Regions from separate parts of the Neobacillus sp. SM06 genome, predicted to be linked through region 1. Evidence: riboswitches for the same ligand, from Rfam matches in the RefSeq annotation. Region 1 holds a riboswitch; each other region holds the start of a gene.
What was found. Region 1 has a riboswitch for thiamine pyrophosphate ahead of ACQYAD_RS12650 (solute carrier family 23 protein). Riboswitches for the same ligand answer to the same signal wherever they lie in the genome.
Positions count from the first base shown of each region.

Region 1 (4,340 bases):
ATCTTAGTTTTCCACTGATGGTTAACGTAGGGAGGAGGATTCGATGGCGTATATTGAGATGAAAAATGTGTCTTTCTCCTATCCGGATGCCGCAGCACCAGCCATTTGCAACCTTTCGCTAACAATTGAAAAAGGGCAATTTGTTGTCCTTTTTGGACCATCAGGTTCAGGGAAAAGTACACTTTTGCGATTATTAAAAAAAGAAATACAGCCACATGGCGAGCTTTCAGGGGAAATTCTCTTAAATGGAGAGCCGCTTCAAGAAACGGCAACGATCGGCTTTGTTTTTCAAGATCCGGAGAACCAGGTTGTCGCTGATGAAGTTCTGCATGAACTGGTGTTTGGCCTGGAAAGCATGGGTCTGGATACAACTGAAATGAGGAGCAGGGTTGCCGAAATGGTGCATTATTTCGGTTTGGAGCCGCTGCTTGAACAAAAGACGCAAGATCTTTCCGGCGGAAAAAAACAGCAAATTAACCTGGCATCTGTGCTTCTAATGCAGCCGGACATTCTATTGTTGGATGAACCAACTGCGCAATTGGATCCGGTTAGTGCAAGAGAATTACTCGATCTTTTGATCCGCCTGAATGAAGAGTTTGGCATGACAATTATTTTAGCCGAACATAGACTGGAAGAGTTAGCTGCTCTTGCAGATAAAATGGTATTTTTAGAGAATGGTCAAGTAGCAGACAAAGGTGATCCAAGGCAAGTTTTGCGAGAGCTTTGGTTCTCTCCGTATCATGACTATGTACCAAGTATCCCGGCACTTTTTTTCAAGTTAAACGGTGATGGCAAGGCTCCGTTAACAGTAAAAGAAGGAAAGCAATCGATCAGTCGCTTCCAGCTTCGTTCAGATCCGATTAATCCAGCAAGAAAAGCAGCAGGGGAAGCTCTTTTGCAAATTCAAGAAGTGTTTTTTCGCTACCATCGGCAGAAACAATTTGTTTTGGAAGGGTTCGATTTTCGTCTGAACAAAGGCGAAATTTATGCGATGATGGGCGGAAATGGATCGGGAAAATCGACGCTTTTAAAATTGGTTTGCGGGATTGAAAAGCCAGAGTTCGGAAAGATCGTTTTCGAAAACAAGCCGTTAAAAGCCTGGAAAAAGAAAGAGATCATTCAACGAATTGGCTACTTGCCGCAAAATCCAAAGCTGTTTTTCCTTCACGATACAGTCGGAAAAGAACTAGAAGCAACGATGGAGCAATGGGGGATTCCAGATCACAGTAAAGTTGAGCAACTTGTGGAGGGGCTTGGAATCTCCGCTTTAATGAACAGCCATCCTTACGATTTAAGCGGCGGGGAACTGCAAAAAGCGGCTCTTGCCTGCTTGCTTTTGCGCAAACCGGCATTGTTGCTTCTTGATGAACCAACAAAAGGTCTTGATCCTGTTTCGAAAAAGAGCCTCGCTTCCATTTTAATCGATTTAAAGGAGTCGGGGGTGACCATTTTGATGTCCACTCATGATATTGAATTTGCTGCTCAATACGCAACGGCCTGTGGAATGTTGTTCCAGGGGAAAGTCGCATCTGAAGAGGTTCCCGATCGTTTCTTTAATGGCAATTTCTTTTATACCACAATGGTTCAGCGCCTTTTTCGCCACATTGCTGATCATGGCGTTCTGACCATTGAGGAGGCGGTCCGGCAATGCGTGCTAAAAGATTCATAATCCATCTTTTTTTTCTTTTTTTGTTTAGCAGCCTCCTGGGGTTGTCGCTTGTGTTTGAAGACTATTTTTTTCCGATCAGCTTTGCGGTTGTGATTGTCTCACTTGTTTTTTTGTTCATCCGTTTTGAACAGAGGAAAGTGGAAGCAAAAGAGCTCGTTCTTCTGGCAGTCTTGGCGGCCATTGCGGCGGTTGCGCGAATTCCGTTTGCAAGTATTCCAAGTGTGCAGCCAACCACGTTTATCATTATAATGTCAGGCTTCGTTTTTGGAGCTGAGAGCGGGTTGATGATCGGAACGGTGGCTGCGCTTGCCTCCAATATGGTCTTGGGGCAAGGACCGTGGACACCTTGGCAAATGGCCGCATGGGGATTGGTTGGTCTTACGGCTGGTTTATTTCGCCGTACACACTTCATGAATCGGAAATGCGGCAGAGTTGTATTTGGAGTGGTGTGGGGTTTTTTATTTGGCTGGATTATGAATCTTTGGGGGTTCTTTTCCTTTGTGCAGCTCGGTAACCCTGTTACGCTTCAGACCGTCCTTGGCTATTTTGCCGGGAGTGCCTTGTTCGATACATTCCATGCCCTTTCAAATGCATTTTTTCTGCTTGTGTTCGGAAACAGCTGGCTACAAATTTTGTCGAGATTTCGGAAAAAATATGGATTGCTCAAGAATTGAATGGTTGCACTTTTCTTTACTAAAGTATAAGATTAAGACATACTTTGACAAGACTACTAGGGGTGCCTTTTTACCAGGCTGAGAGAAAAACGGTTTGTTTTTCAACCCTTCGAACCTGATCTGGATTATTCCAGCGGAGGAAAGTAGCGAAAATTACGATTTTCTGTTGCTTTTAAAAGTCAGGTTCCAATCGGTTCCTGGCTTTTTTACGTTTAGGAAACAATCGTTAGGAGGGATTGAGAAGAGCTATACTATACATATTTTTGTTAAAACGGAAGCGATTTTATTTAGAAAAAGGGGAAAATGAAAATGGAAACTGAAAAAATTGTCGTCGGACTTGACGAAAAACTGCCGCCAGGAAAAGGAATTTTATATGGACTGCAGCATGTCTTTGTTTCGAATGTCTGGCTTGATCCGATTTTTGTTGCAGCGATGGTCGGGCTGCCACTTACGCTGTCTGCTAATATTGTCAACGCGATTTTTATCGCCGCCGGACTTGTTACCATCATTCAGGCAACCAAGCTTGTTCGCTTGCCGATTGTTCAAGGCCCATCGGCTGCTTTTGACTCGATTATGATTGCCGCTGGGAAGGCAAACGGGCTCGCCGCAGCAAGCGGTGCCATTTTCTTAAGCGCTATTATTGTCTTTTTCTTATCGATTACAGGTCTGATCGGAAAACTGAAGGCTTTGTTTACACCGGTCATATCTGGAACCGTTATTTTTGTAGTCGGAATCTCACTTTCCGGTTTTACTTTATATGAATTTTTAGGCGGAACACCGGGAATGAAAACTTTTGCTTCAGCGACAACGCTAGCCATGTCGATTCCAACTACCGTGATTGTCATTTTTTTATCCCTTTTTGGCAAAGGGGCATGGAAGTCTTTTTCGTTTCTGATTGCATTAGTTGTTGGTGACATCATAGCATTTGCCTTGGGAAAGACGAATTTTTCTATGATCGCTGACAAAAGCTGGTTCGGCTTGCCTCATTTTCTGCCATATGGCGGGTTAACGTTTGAGTGGGGAACTTTCATCACATTCTTTATTGCCTATGTTGTTGCCGTAATTGAAGCAATGGGTGTCTATGAGGCCAGCGCTGAAATGTTGAATATCAAGCTTGATTCAAGGCGGATCCGCAACGGGTTTGCCGGGGAAGCAGCCGGCTCTTTCGTTTCTTCGCTAATCGGGGGCTTTCCAACAACCGCGTTCGGACAAAACGTCGGCTTATTGCGTTTAACAGGTGTTGGCTCGAGGCAGCCCGTGTTGATCGCCGGAATCATCTTTTTAATTTTAGGCTTTGTGCCAAAAGCGGGTGCATTGCTTGCGCTGACACCTGATGCTGTTGTTGGCGGGATTTTCTTGCCTGCTGCTGCAAGCTTAGTCTTTACCGGGCTTTCGTTGCTTGGAAAAATTGAAAAAACAGAAACGAATTTTATGATTGCCGGATTATCGCTGCTGTTAGCGATCAGCTTGCCAACATATTTTAAAGACGCAAAAGGTACATTGGTAACATTTTTATCCAACAGTATTTTCATCGCAGCTTTTGCATCAATCGTCATGCAGCTCATTCTAGTTCATTTGCCGAAGATTTTAAGAAAAGAGGAAAGTAAATGAGGCCGGATTCGATCAATATCATAAGTGATCTCCTTTCATTTATTGAGGGAAATGATGATCCATTGTTTAATGAAACAGCCTTAAAGTTGTTTCGCTTTCAATTTCAATACAATCTTCCTTATAAAAAGTTTTGTCAGACGAAGCGAAAAACACCTTTAACCATAAAAAACTGGCAGCAAATTCCGCCGATTCCGATTCAAGGCTTCAAGGAATTAACACTTGCCTGTGAACCGCCTGAAGAAGCGGAAGCGGTGTTTATGACAAGCGGGACTACAAATCCGAACGCGAAAGGGAAAAACTATCATCCGACGCTAGCTGTTTGGGACGCATCAATGAAAGGTCCGTTTAAAAAGTTTGTGTTGCCGGATGTTGAAAAAATGACGATT
Region 1 is NZ_JBNWEO010000015.1:630,237-634,576, reverse strand. Features, by position in the region: gene ACQYAD_RS12665 (energy-coupling factor transporter transmembrane component T) at 1-62, shown strand, start outside; gene ACQYAD_RS12660 (ABC transporter ATP-binding protein) at 44-1,669, shown strand; gene ACQYAD_RS12655 (ECF transporter S component) at 1,648-2,343, shown strand; TPP riboswitch at 2,392-2,502, shown strand; gene ACQYAD_RS12650 (solute carrier family 23 protein) at 2,653-3,954, shown strand; gene ACQYAD_RS12645 (CoF synthetase) at 3,951-4,340, shown strand, end outside.

Region 2 (4,340 bases), on a different contig from region 1:
CAGATGGGAATGACCGCTTCGTATTGAAAAGGGGAATCCATTGTATCCACCCATGGCAGCCATTTGCGCAAATGCTCGCGATTTTCATTGACAAGCTGGTATAGTTTTAGGGAATCCTGAAGCTGAAATAGTTTTAGTTCAATTTCCTGATCCACTTTTAAAGTAAACATCCTTTTACACTCCCAATTGTTGAATCGTTCTGTTTCAATATATGGAAAATGCGCCGGCGAAGATGGTTGTCAATAGAAAAAAAGAAAAACCCGTTTCCTTTAAGGCCGGGTAAAAAAATAGCTTTTTATTATGTATGGCGTTCATTTTCTGCTTTTGGGCCAGCAATTGGGAGTTTAATCGAAAAGGTGGTTTTCGCCGGATTGGATCGGCAAGACAAACTGCCTTTGTGCTTTTCGATAATTTCTTTGCAAACAAACAAACCAAGCCCTGTTCCAAGTTTTTTCGTTGTAAAAAAAGGTTCAAAGATCGTGTTTTGTAATTCTTGCGGGATCATCGGCCCATTATTGGTGACATCGATGGTGATGAAGGAGTGATCCTCCATGTAGCTGTGTATTTCAATCGTCGGGTTTTCTTTGCGATGGTGCCCGAGTACATCAATTGCATTGAAAATGATGTTAATAAATACTTGGCGGATTTCGTCCGCATAGCCTTGCAGCGAAATGTCTTCGGATAATTCTTTAACAACTTTCACCTTGCCATCCAAAATGCTAGGATAAAGGAAATTCAACACTTCTTCAATCAATTGGTTCAATTCAAAAACGACTTTCTCCTTGCCAATCAGTTCTTTTTTTGAAAGGAGCAAAAATTGCGAAATTCGAAAATTTAATTGCTCCAATTCACCGGAAATGATGTCCAAATACCGCATATTCGGGTAATCGGCCTTCAGAAGTTGGATAAACCCCTGGATCGATGTAAGCGGGTTGCGAAACTCATGGATAAAGCTGGAGGTCATTTGCCCCAATAGAGTGAGACGATCCTGATGGGTCGAATCAATAAACTGTGTTTTCTCTTCAATTATTTTGTCCTTCGCTTCCGCATAATGGGAAACAGCGTGATAAAGAAATTGATCGAAAAAGGAGTTGATCAGATTGATCGATTCCTGAACTTCTTCCCATGCCAGCTCAGCATTGCTTAAATACCTGAAAAAGGTTGTTCGGCCAATGTTGACATTGTAGACAAATTCTCCAATGTTGATATTGGCTTTTACTCGTTCCTCGGCTATTTTTAGCGCCAGCTCCCTAATCAGCTCGGTATAATCTTGCTCATCTGATTCAAGTGTATGGAGAAGCAAATTGAAAAAAGCAACAGCATTCTCCGGAACTTTTTCTCTAAAAGGATCGTCATTTGATAGAATATTGGCTCCGCTCCAATCTGAAAGCAGCATTGATTTTTGTTCCTCCAAAAATCGCACCATATGTATTTTTGTACTCGTTTGCATTTTATGGTTCCCCCTATAGCAGTTACAAACCTTGCTTAAACAAATAATTCGCTCATTATACAAAAAATCCTTTTTCCTATCCCAAAAATCATATGTGGAAAAATTTTCATCCTGTTGCACGTTGAGTAAAGAAGATTCAGTAATGACGAGAAAGAAATTGTATGCCTCTATGCTGCTCAAAATAGGAGACCCGCAAGGAATTTCTACGAGCACATATCCAATCCTTATGGGTCGTTAGTAAGCTGTTAAGACCTCTGCTTTTTTGTGCTTGTCATTGTATCTGAATGGAAAAAGTAGTATAGTCGAATTGGAAAAAGAAAGAATCGTTCCACAAGGGGAGCTGCGGCAAAGCGGCTGAGAGTGAACAGTTGTGTTCTGACCCTTTGAACCTGTTAGGTAACGCCAGCGCAGGAATGTGGTTTGCTTGAAAAAGCAATGCAGGCATTTTGGCGCCTGCATTGTTTTTTGCTAACCAGAAATTTATATCCATAAATTCTGAACGCACGACGGGCAGGATGCCCTAGTCAGGCGAAGGCACAGGACGTGCCGTTTTGAGCGTGACGACGGGCAGGGATGCCCTAGTCAGGCGAAAGGCACAGGACGTGCCGTTTTGAGCGTGACGACGGGCAACTACACCTCATGAACCGCCAATGGCTCGCTTTCTTTAGGATCTGTTAAACGAACACAGCTTTTTGAATTTTTTTGCCGTTGCTTCAGCTCCCGAAAATAAAAGGGGGAAAAGAAAAATGGTTCAGGTAAAAAGCAATACATTATTTTTGGTCGAGGTTGCAGTATTTGCTGCGTTAGCGTACATCCTTGACTTGGTAAGCGCATTTGTTTTTTCAAGGATTTGGCCGCAGGGGGGATCCGTATCGATCGCTATGGTGCCAATTTTTCTGATGGCGTATCGATGGGGAATAAAAGGCGGTGTTTTAACGGGATTTTTACTCGGACTCTTGCAATTTATTTTAGGGTTTTCACAAATTTATACGATTTTGCAAGGTTTTATTGATTATTTTCTTGCATTTACGGGAGTCGGACTTGCGGGCATGTTTGCTTCAAAAGTGAAAGCTGGAGTAAACAAACAGCAAAAAGGAAAATGGATGATGTACGCAGCGATTGGCGCGTTTTGGGGAAGTTTTGTTCGCTTTGTCATGCATTTTATTTCAGGCATTTCCTTTTTTGGCTCCTATGCGCCAAAAGGTCAGCCCGTCGCCTTGTATTCGCTCATCTACAATGGTACATACATGCTCCCAAGCTATATACTCAGCACCATCACCGTTATTCTTGTCATCAATGCCGCACCAAAGCGAATAATCTAACATCAAAAAAACAAAGAGCAGACGCTTTTTCTTTTTTTTCGATTATTTATATGTTTTTTCAAACTTTTGTCACAATGTGGGTGCGCTGTCTGGTGTTGAAAAATGATAAAATATACATTAGAAAGAGAATCATTCTCAATTACCTTCTCAAAAGGATGATCGAAATGCTTGGAGAGTTAAAAACAGGGGAAAGAGGAAAAATTATTAACTTATCACAGGTGAGCCGCTTGGTTCAAAAGCGGTTGCTTGACCTTGGATTTACCGAGAGTTCTGAAGTTTGTGTGAAATGCATTATGCCTTTTGGCGGCCCGATAATGATTGAATCATGCGGACAGTGCATTGGTATTCGCCGCAAAGAGGCAGATCGAATCGAAGTGGAGAGGTTATAATGGATGTCGCTCTAATTGGGAATCCGAATACGGGGAAAACATCATTGTTTAATCATTTAACAGGTTCTTATGAATATGTTGGAAACTGGAGCGGTGTAACGGTTGAAAAAAAGGTTGGTATCTTAAAAAACAATAGCGGAAAATTGATTGATTTGCCTGGTGTTTACACACTTAACCCGCTTTCGAAAGATGAAGGGGTTGTAACTTCCTTTTTTTTAAACGAAGCAGCCGACCGTTTTTTAAATATTTTGGATGCATCACAATTAGAAAGAAACTTGCATTTGACAATTCAATTACTGGAGTTTGAAAGGCCGATGCTTGTTGGCTTGAACATGGTGGATGTTGCCAAAAAACGCGGCATTCACATTGATGTTGATAAATTGTCGAAAATGATCGGTGCCCCGGTGGTGCCAGTAGTGGCAAGAAGCGGGAAAGGCTGTGACCAGCTTGTTCAGATGATCACCACTGAAACGGCCACTTCCAAGCAAAAAAATTTAGTTTATTATGGGAAGGAAATCGAAGAAGCTGTTTCCATGTTGGCAACACTTATTGGAGAAAAAGTAAGCCATTCCTATCGATGGCTGACATTGCAATGGCTGGAAGGAAACCAGTACGTGAAAAATTTTTTGTATCGGAGTGCCCCTGCTGAAAAGCTCGATGCCATCTTTGATCGTGTTGAAAATCGGATCATTCAGAAAAATGATACGAAGTCGATACCCCATTTTATTTATAACAAGCGAAAAGAAGTAATCGAAAAGATTTTAGCTGAAGCGGTTCAGAAAGAAAATGCGAAGATTCCATTAACCGAAAAGATCGATGCCATTGTGACGAACCGCTATCTAGGCATGCCGATTTTTTTACTGTTCATGTATTTGATGTTCATGCTTACATTTGATTGGCTTGGAACACCGCTGTCTGATGCACTTGATGCGTTTTTGACAGGACCGGTAACCGCTGGAGTAGAAAAGATGTTAACGATTGTCCAAGCATCTGAATTTATCCATGCCTTGATCATTCAAGGACTGGTAGCCGGTGTCGGCGGGGTGCTTGTTTTTGCCCCGCAAATTTTTATTCTGTTTTTCTTTATCTCGTTGTTGGAAGACTCAGGCTATATGGCGCGTGTAGCACTTGTAATGGACCGGATCATGGAAGGGGTCGGTTTGAATGGCAAAGCGTTTA
Region 2 is NZ_JBNWEO010000013.1:544,696-549,035, reverse strand. Features, by position in the region: gene ACQYAD_RS07790 (GNAT family N-acetyltransferase) at 1-170, opposite strand, end outside; gene ACQYAD_RS07785 (histidine kinase N-terminal domain-containing protein) at 299-1,450, opposite strand; TPP riboswitch at 1,774-1,881, shown strand; gene thiT (energy-coupled thiamine transporter ThiT) at 2,197-2,772, shown strand; gene ACQYAD_RS07775 (FeoA family protein) at 2,937-3,161, shown strand; gene feoB (ferrous iron transport protein B) at 3,161-4,340, shown strand, end outside.
Region 2: another riboswitch for thiamine pyrophosphate. It lies ahead of thiT (energy-coupled thiamine transporter ThiT); the one in region 1 lies ahead of ACQYAD_RS12650 (solute carrier family 23 protein).

Region 3 (4,340 bases), on a different contig from region 1:
TTCGCCAATTTTAAATGCTGGCGTCGGCGTCGTAGGGCCAATGATCACATCGTAGTTTTCAAAAACCGTCTCAAAATCCTGTTTAATCAATGTACGCACTTTTTGCGCTTTTTTATAGTAAGCATCATAATAACCTGAGCTAAGTGCAAATGTTCCGAGCATGATCCGACGCTTGACTTCATCGCCCAAGCCTTCTGCACGTGTGTTTTTATACAAATCGATTAACGTCTCGGCATTCGGTGTCCGGTAGCCGTAGCGCACCCCGTCAAAGCGCGACAGGTTTGCGGATGCCTCGGATGAAGACAGCAAATAATAGGTTGCCAGCGCATATTTCGAGTGTGGCAGCGATACCTCTTCCCACACAGCGCCTTGCTTTTCGAGCACTCGTAACGCTGCTAAAACCGACTGGCGGACGGCATCGGTAACACCTTCGCCAAGGTACTCTTTCGGTACGGCAATTTTCAAACCTTTACAATTACCCGTTAAGGATTCGACAAAATTTGGCACCTCGACATTGGCTGAGGTTGAATCCATTGGATCCACGCCGGAAATTGCTTGTAAAAGATACGCATTATCCTCGACCGTTCTCGTAATCGGACCGATTTGATCTAATGATGACGCAAATGCCACCAAGCCAAAGCGGGAAACCCGGCCATATGTCGGTTTAAGCCCAACAACACCGCAAAAGGCAGCTGGCTGGCGAATCGAACCGCCAGTATCCGATCCTAGTGAAAACAAAACTTCCCCTGCTGCAACCGAAGCGGCTGAACCACCGGAAGAACCGCCTGGCACGGTTTCAAGATTCCATGGATTGCGCGTTTTTTTATAAGCGGAATTTTCATTGGATGAGCCCATCGCAAACTCGTCCATGTTTAATTTGCCAATGGTGATCGTCTCTGCAGACTGCAATTTTTGTACAACTGTTGCATCATAAATCGGCTGAAAATTTTCAAGGATTTTGCTGGCACAAGTTGTCCGGAGGTCTTTTGTGACAATATTATCCTTTAGCCCGATCGGCATGCCGAATAGCAACCCTTTATGCTCGTCCGTTACCAGCTTTTGATCAAAACGGTTTGCAGCAGCCCTTGCCCGCTCTTCATCCAATGTTAAAAATGCCTGTACTTGATCGTCCACTTCACGAATGCGCTTATACGACTCATCAACCAAATCCGTTACGGTTAATTCTTTTTTATGTAAAAATTGATGCAGTTCTGCGACTTTGTTATCAAAAATACTCACCTGTTCTCCTCCTTACTCGCCTAAAATCGCCGGCACTTTGATCTGACCATCCTGGTGCTCCGGCGCATTTTTCAACACTTGTTCACGCGGCAGTCCCGGCTTCGGATTATCTTCACGCAGCACATTTTTCATATCAAGGACATGCGAAGTCGGCTCGACGTTCTCAGTATCGAGTTCATTTAACTGCTCTGCAAAGGTAATAATCGCATCGAGCTGTTTTGTAAATTTTTCTGTCTCTTCTTCAGTGATCGCTAGTCTCGCAAGATTGGCGACATGCTTCACCTGCTCCGCTGATATACGGGTCATTTTTTATTACCTCCGTTCAAATTGCAATCATGGTTTATTTATTGATGATACCAAATATTTCTGTATTCTCGCAATGGCTGTGCCGATTTAAGCAACATTGAAAACGTTGTCAATTTCAGAAAATTTTATTAAAAAAAGCTGATGAATTTCTTCACCAGCTAATTTTTGCTTTGGTTTGCGCTTAACACCCGGATGACGCCTTTATTTTTCATTAATATGGCGAGAAGAATCAGACCAATGGCCGCACCTGCGAGTGAACTGAAGATAAACATCGGAATAAAACCAAAAAGGGTGGCCTGGTTGCCAAGCAGCAAGGTGGCAATTGGAAAGCTGGCCATCGCCCCAAGAATCCCTGTCCCGACGACTTCTCCAAAAAAGGCCAAGTAGAGTTTGTTTGTTTTGCTATACAGAATTGCAGCCAGTACCGCGCCAATCATGCTTCCCGGAAAAGCAAAGACGGAACCGGTGCCCATCATGTTGCGAATCAGCGAGATGCCAAATGCCTCCGCAAGAGCGTAATAAGGTCCAAGAATAACGGCTGATAAAACGTTAATTAAGCTTTGCATCGGGAAAAGCTTTGTAACCCCGAGTGGGATATACAACAAGTTGCTCGTCAGCGTTCCCAAAGCAATCAGCATCGCCGTTACGGTAAGTTTCTGTGTTTTTCGCATAAAAAACCCCTCAATCGCAAGCACTGGGGGATATTACTGAGCAGAAGTTCGCATGAATGGTTTCCATACACTTCCCTACGCTGGTACAAACCAGATCAGGTTTTAAGGGTAAAAGACATTTCGGGTCTTACTCTCAGCCGGCCGCTTTCCGGATCCCCCAGTGCTATCGTATTTTTGCTTTCATTATACTCCATGTTTCAACAAATTTCAGCCTCGTTTAAAAAGTTTTGCCAAAAACGATGGTGACTTTGCTTTGGTTTGTGATGTGGAGTTTGTTTTTCCTAGATAAATTTCCTCTTTGTCAATTGCATGATCCACTGCCAGAACAAGCCCAATCTCGGTGTCATGCTCCTTATTTGTCACAATTGTATAGGAGGCTTTACATTTTTTCGCAATCTTCACGTATTTTGATAAATCGCGATATGGAAGGGTACCGTTTAATAAAAGGTGTGCAGTAGGATTTTCTTTTAATAGCTGGCCAATTTGCGGGTAAACGTCTTGCTCCCTCACCTGGTTTTTCTTCAGAACAGCAAGAACCCGCTCCCTTAACGTTCCGAGAAATTGCCGTCTTTCTTCCGGCTTTATTTCCTTCGTACCGTAAATTCCCTGCTGCAAAACTTCCTCTACTGTCGGTTTTTTCAAAAATATCAACTCCAACGATGTGATTTACCTATTATTATGTATGATTCTATTTTAAAAAAAGTGCTGTCAAAAGGAAATCGAACAGTTTCATGAGAATTCGACGCGTTTGGAGCGGAATTCGACGTCTTTGCGGGCGGATTCGACGCGGTTGAAGCGGAATTCAACGTCTTTGGGGGCGGATTCGACGCGTTTGGAGCGGAATTCGACGTCTTTGCGGGCGGATTCGACGCGTTTGAAGCGGAATTCAACGTCTTTGGGGGCGGATTCGACGCGTTTTAAGTGGAATTCGACGTCTTTGGGGGCGGATTCGACGCGGTTGGAGCGGAATTCAACGTCTTTGGGGGCGGATTCGACGCGTTTTAAGTGGAATTCGACGTCTTTGGGGGCGGATTCGACGCGATTGGAGCGCAATTCGACGTCTTTGGGAGCGGATTCGACGCGGTTGGAGCAGAATTCAACGTCTTTTGGAGCGGATTCGACGCGATTGAAGTGGAATTCGACGTCTTTGGGAGCGCGATTCGACGCGGTTGTGGCGGAATTCGACGCATTTGGGGGCGGATTCGACGCGTTTTAAGTGGAATTCGACGTCTTTGTCGAATAGGCTAAGCTATTCCGCCGTTATTTTGTTTTTTCCGCCTAACTGGTGCGGAATTCCGCCTTCAGTTTGCTTTTTTCCGCCGATGCGGCCCCGAATTCCGCCTTCACGCCAACTAGCCACCATAACATTACCTTTTCCGATGGCTAAAAACCTTCCCCGCACACGAGGGAAGGTTTTGAAAATCGAATTATTTCGCTCCGGTAAATTGGGCTTCTTCGGTCGAACCTTTCAAAGCGGTTGTTGAAGACGTTCCGCCCGTAACAATCATGGAAACCTGGTCAAAGTAGCCTGTTCCAACCTCGCGCTGGTGTCTGGTTGCACTGTAACCGTACTGCTCGCTGGCAAATTCAGCCTGCTGCAGTTCAGAGTATGCCGCCATGCCGCGCTCTTTGTAGTCGCGGGCAAGCTCAAACATGCTGTGGTTCAAGGCATGGAAACCGGCAAGTGTAACAAATTGGAATTTATAACCCATCTTGCCAAGCTCTTTTTGGAAATTGGCAATCGTTTCTTCATCTAATTTCTTTTTCCAGTTGAACGATGGTGAACAGTTATAGGCGAGCAGTTTTTCCGGGAATTTCTCATGAATTGCCTCAGCAAAACGGCGAGCTTCCTCAACATTCGGTTCAGAAGTTTCACACCAGATCAGGTCAGCATATGGAGCATAGGCCAATCCGCGGGCAATCGCCTGTTCAATGCCGGACTTTGTTCGGAAAAATCCTTCAGAAGTCCGCTCGCCAGTAATAAACGGGGCATCATATGGATCAACATCACTTGTAATCAAATCGGCGGCATTCGCGTCCGTCCGGGCAACCAATACAGTCTGCGTACCCATTACATCAGCAGCAAGGCGGGCTGCAATTAAATTACGGACAGCTGTTTGCGTT
Region 3 is NZ_JBNWEO010000009.1:69,881-74,220, reverse strand. Features, by position in the region: gene gatA (Asp-tRNA(Asn)/Glu-tRNA(Gln) amidotransferase subunit GatA) at 1-1,239, opposite strand, end outside; gene gatC (Asp-tRNA(Asn)/Glu-tRNA(Gln) amidotransferase subunit GatC) at 1,252-1,545, opposite strand; gene thiW (energy coupling factor transporter S component ThiW) at 1,704-2,216, opposite strand; TPP riboswitch at 2,272-2,385, opposite strand; gene ACQYAD_RS02880 (YueI family protein) at 2,424-2,858, opposite strand; gene ACQYAD_RS02875 (hypothetical protein) at 2,946-3,269, opposite strand; gene aceA (isocitrate lyase) at 3,644-4,340, opposite strand, start outside.
Region 3: another riboswitch for thiamine pyrophosphate. It lies ahead of thiW (energy coupling factor transporter S component ThiW); the one in region 1 lies ahead of ACQYAD_RS12650 (solute carrier family 23 protein).

Region 4 (4,103 bases), on a different contig from region 1:
GGAGGTTTTGGGGGAGGTTTTCAATATAACCGCCTCAAGCCTTGAAAACACTAGGGTTTGTAGGACTATTGAGTTCTACTCTCGTTAAGAACCAACCAAAACCCCGCACCGCAAATGGTACGGGGTTTTTTTTTTTGGGATTAATAGTAGGTACTTTCGGATAAACCGCATTTTTGGCACACACGCATAACCGATGTTTCGACAAAAACATGCTTGCAGTTAGACTGGATCGTTTCGAGCTCCCCTTGCAATTGTTGGAGCTTTTTCTTTATTGCAAGGATTTCCTCTTTTAGTCTTTCGATTTCATTGGATTGCATTTTAGCGATAGATTCTTGATCCATCGTTAACAAACTCCTCTGCTTTTTGTTTCATTCCTTCTTGAATGGTTGCTTCATTTACCGGGTTCTCAACAGCCATCCCGCGAATATCGTGGGAAATTCGCATGGAACAAAATTTCGGACCGCACATGGAGCAAAAATGTGCTGTTTTGGCACCTTCAGCCGGCAAGGTTTCATCATGAAATTCTCTTGCCCGTTCAGGGTCAAGCGAAAGATTAAATTGATCATTCCATCTAAATTCAAATCGTGCTTTTGACAAAGCATTGTCCCTGATTTGGGCACCTGGATGACCTTTCGCCAAATCTGCAGCATGGGCAGCAATTTTATAGGTGATGACCCCTTCACGAACATCTTCTTTATTCGGCAAGCCAAGATGCTCTTTCGGGGTTACATAACAAAGCATTGCTGTTCCGAACCAGCCGATCATCGCCGCACCAATCGCTGATGTAATGTGGTCATAGCCTGGTGCGATATCGGTTGTTAAGGGCCCTAATGTATAAAACGGTGCTTCATCGCAAATTTCCATTTGCTTATCAACATTTTCTTTAATCATGTGCATTGGCACATGACCAGGACCTTCAATCATCACTTGAACATCCTGTTTCCAGGCGATTTTTGTTAATTCTCCCAATGTTTCAAGTTCGGCAAACTGCGCCTCATCATTAGCATCTGCAATACTGCCCGGGCGCAGACCATCACCGAGGGAAACTGAAATATCGTATTGCTTTAAAATTTCACAGATTTCTTCGAAGTGAGTATAGAGGAAATTTTCTTTATGATGGGCCAGGCACCATTGAGCCATGATGGAACCACCGCGCGAAACAATTCCCGTTGTCCTTGCAGCTGTTAATGGAATGTACCTTAGTAAAACACCGGCATGGATCGTAAAATAATCTACTCCTTGTTCCGCTTGTTCGATTAGCGTATCGCGATAAACTTCCCATGTTAAATCTTCTGCAATTCCATTGACTTTTTCAAGCGCCTGATAAATCGGCACCGTTCCGACCGGCACCGGGGAATTGCGAATAATCCATTCTCTTGTTGTGTGGATATTCTTTCCTGTCGATAAATCCATAATGGTATCAGCGCCCCAGCGGGTTGCCCAAGTCATTTTCTCGATTTCTTCATCAATAGAAGAACTGACAGCGGAGTTTCCGATGTTGGCATTGATTTTCACATGGAAATTTTTCCCTATAATCATTGGTTCGCTTTCCGGATGGTTAATATTTGCCGGAATAATCGCCCTGCCTCTGGCAACCTCCTTGCGGACAAATTCCGGATCCAAATTTTCCCGAATGGCGATAAACTCCATCTCTGGTGTAACTATTCCTTGTTTTGCATAATGCATTTGCGTAACATTGCGGCCAGGCTTTGCCCGTAAAGGTGTTTTATTGATCGTTGGAAATTGTTCGAGATTTGCTTTATTCTCACCTTCACGATATCCATTGTCACTCGCTTTGATTTCCCGTCCATGGTAGGCTTCAACATCACCGCGCTCTAAGATCCATTTTCCCCTTAATGCCGGCAGTCCTTGGCGAATATCAATGGTAAACTGCTCATCTGTGTAAGGCCCGCTTGTATCATACACACGTACTGGAGCATTTTCTTCTTCACCAAAAGAAGTGCGGGTTCGGCTAACGGAAATTTCTCTCATTGGCACTTGAATATCTTCTCTCGAACCTTGGATATACACCTTCTTACTCCCAGTAAATTGCGACTTCAATTCGATGTTCATTGCTTTTTCCTTTTGCATGTAACTTCCTCCTTAAAATATTGATTTGATCTGGAAGATACAGCATCGTTCATTCCGCGATAAACGAAAGAATTGAATGAAAACAAAAAAGGTTCTGTTTGCACAGAACCTGAGTCATCATCAAAAAAGTAGCAGCTTGCTGTAAAAGGCAACAGCCATTGCTTTAGTCACTACTTCCCTACGCTGGCATCATCCAGATCAGGTTCAAAGGGTCAAAGAATTTAGTGCCTTCTTTTCTCAGTCCGAGCATTACGGACTCCCCTAGTAGAAAGATAGAATAGTAATTTTGTTCTTTATTAAAATACCATACTTTTCAAAAAAATAAAAGGATTTCGTACTTGAATTGTACCCAACAGCGAATAATCTGCAAAAAAAATTAAATCCAGAATAGAGAAACATTTTGGAGCCATACTACTGATGGACAATAAAAAGGAGGAAAGAAATATGGACAAAAATCGGGCAAAACAGATTTTCGACTCCCCAAATATGATAAAAGTAACGTATGAAGGAAAACCGGTTTACATTCAGCATGTGAACGAAGATCATACAGCAAGGGTTTATCCCCTCGATCATCCAGACAAAGAACAAAACGTACCGGTTAGCAGTTTAGTTGAGCAAGGCCGTTAAAGAGCCATTGCAACGAACAATTTCATTTTAGCCATTAGAAAAGGCCATTTCGTGATGAATTTGGCCTTTTCTTTTTTACAAAAACGTATTCCTTTCTAATATTTAATTAGAAAATACTTCTTTTTCCCCCGGCGAATGATTGTAAATTGTCCTTCAATTCGGTCGCTTTCACCCAAAGTATAGGTCGGATCCGTTACCCGTTCCCCATTTACAGACACTGCTCCATTGCTAACATCTTCACGAGCCTGGCGCTTCGATGGAGAAATTTTGGCAGCTACCAGCACCTCAACAAGATTTACATCCATACCAGTCTTTACTTCAAATGAAGGCACATCCTTGAAACCTTGTTTAATCTCAGCAGCGGATAGCTCTTTTACATCACCACTGAACAGGGCGGCTGAAATTTTCATTGCTTGGTGAAGTGCTGCCTCGCCATGAATTTGCCGGGTCATTTCTTCTGCCAGCGTCTTTTGCGCTTTGCGAAGATGCGGCTCTTCTTGGACACTCTTTTCCAGTTGTTCAATCTCTTCATGGGAAAGGAACGTAAACAGCTTCAAATATTTCACCACATCAGCATCAGCGGTGTTGATCCAGAACTGATAAAACTCGTAAGGAGTCGTTTTTTCCGGATCAAGCCATACAGCTCCGCCCTCTGTTTTGCCAAATTTCGTTCCATCTGCTTTTGTGACAAGCGGAATGGTTAACCCATACGCTTTCGAACCTTCCGGATGCATTTTTCTGATCAGTTCCAGTCCGGATGTGATATTGCCCCATTGATCACTCCCGCCAATCTGGAGTTTACAATCATGATCCTCATACAAATGCAGAAAATCCATTGCCTGCAAAATGGTGTAGGTAAATTCCGTAAATGAAATCCCTGTTTCCAAACGCGATGCAATTGTGTCTTTCGCCAGCATATAATTGACCCCAATATGCTTGCCAATATCGCGTAAAAACGTAACGATATCCATGGAACCGGCCCAATCGTAATTATTCACCAGAATTGCGCCATTCTCGCCTTCAAACTCAAAAATGGCAGCAAGCTGTTTTTTAATTCCCTCAACATTTTGCTGAACCGTTTCCAGTGTTAACAGCTTTCGTTCTTCGCTTTTTCCACTCGGATCCCCAATCAGCCCGGTTGCCCCGCCGACAAGTACAATCGGACGGTGGCCATACATTTGAAACCTACGGAGTGTGAAAAAGGCAACTAAATGCCCGATATGCAAACTGTCGGCCGTTGGATCAACCCCACAATACAGCGAAATTTTTTCCTTTTTCAGGAGATCCTTCAAACTCTCCTCATCGGTTTGCTGATAAATAATCCCTCTCCATGCTAAATCCTGCAATAACTCCACGTCTGTCAACCTCCAATCAAAAATAAAACG
Region 4 is NZ_JBNWEO010000011.1:9,903-14,005, forward strand. Features, by position in the region: gene ACQYAD_RS03340 (hypothetical protein) at 141-341, opposite strand; gene thiC (phosphomethylpyrimidine synthase ThiC) at 319-2,091, opposite strand; TPP riboswitch at 2,250-2,364, opposite strand; gene ACQYAD_RS03350 (H-type small acid-soluble spore protein) at 2,536-2,718, shown strand; gene tyrS (tyrosine--tRNA ligase) at 2,814-4,073, opposite strand.
Region 4: another riboswitch for thiamine pyrophosphate. It lies ahead of thiC (phosphomethylpyrimidine synthase ThiC); the one in region 1 lies ahead of ACQYAD_RS12650 (solute carrier family 23 protein).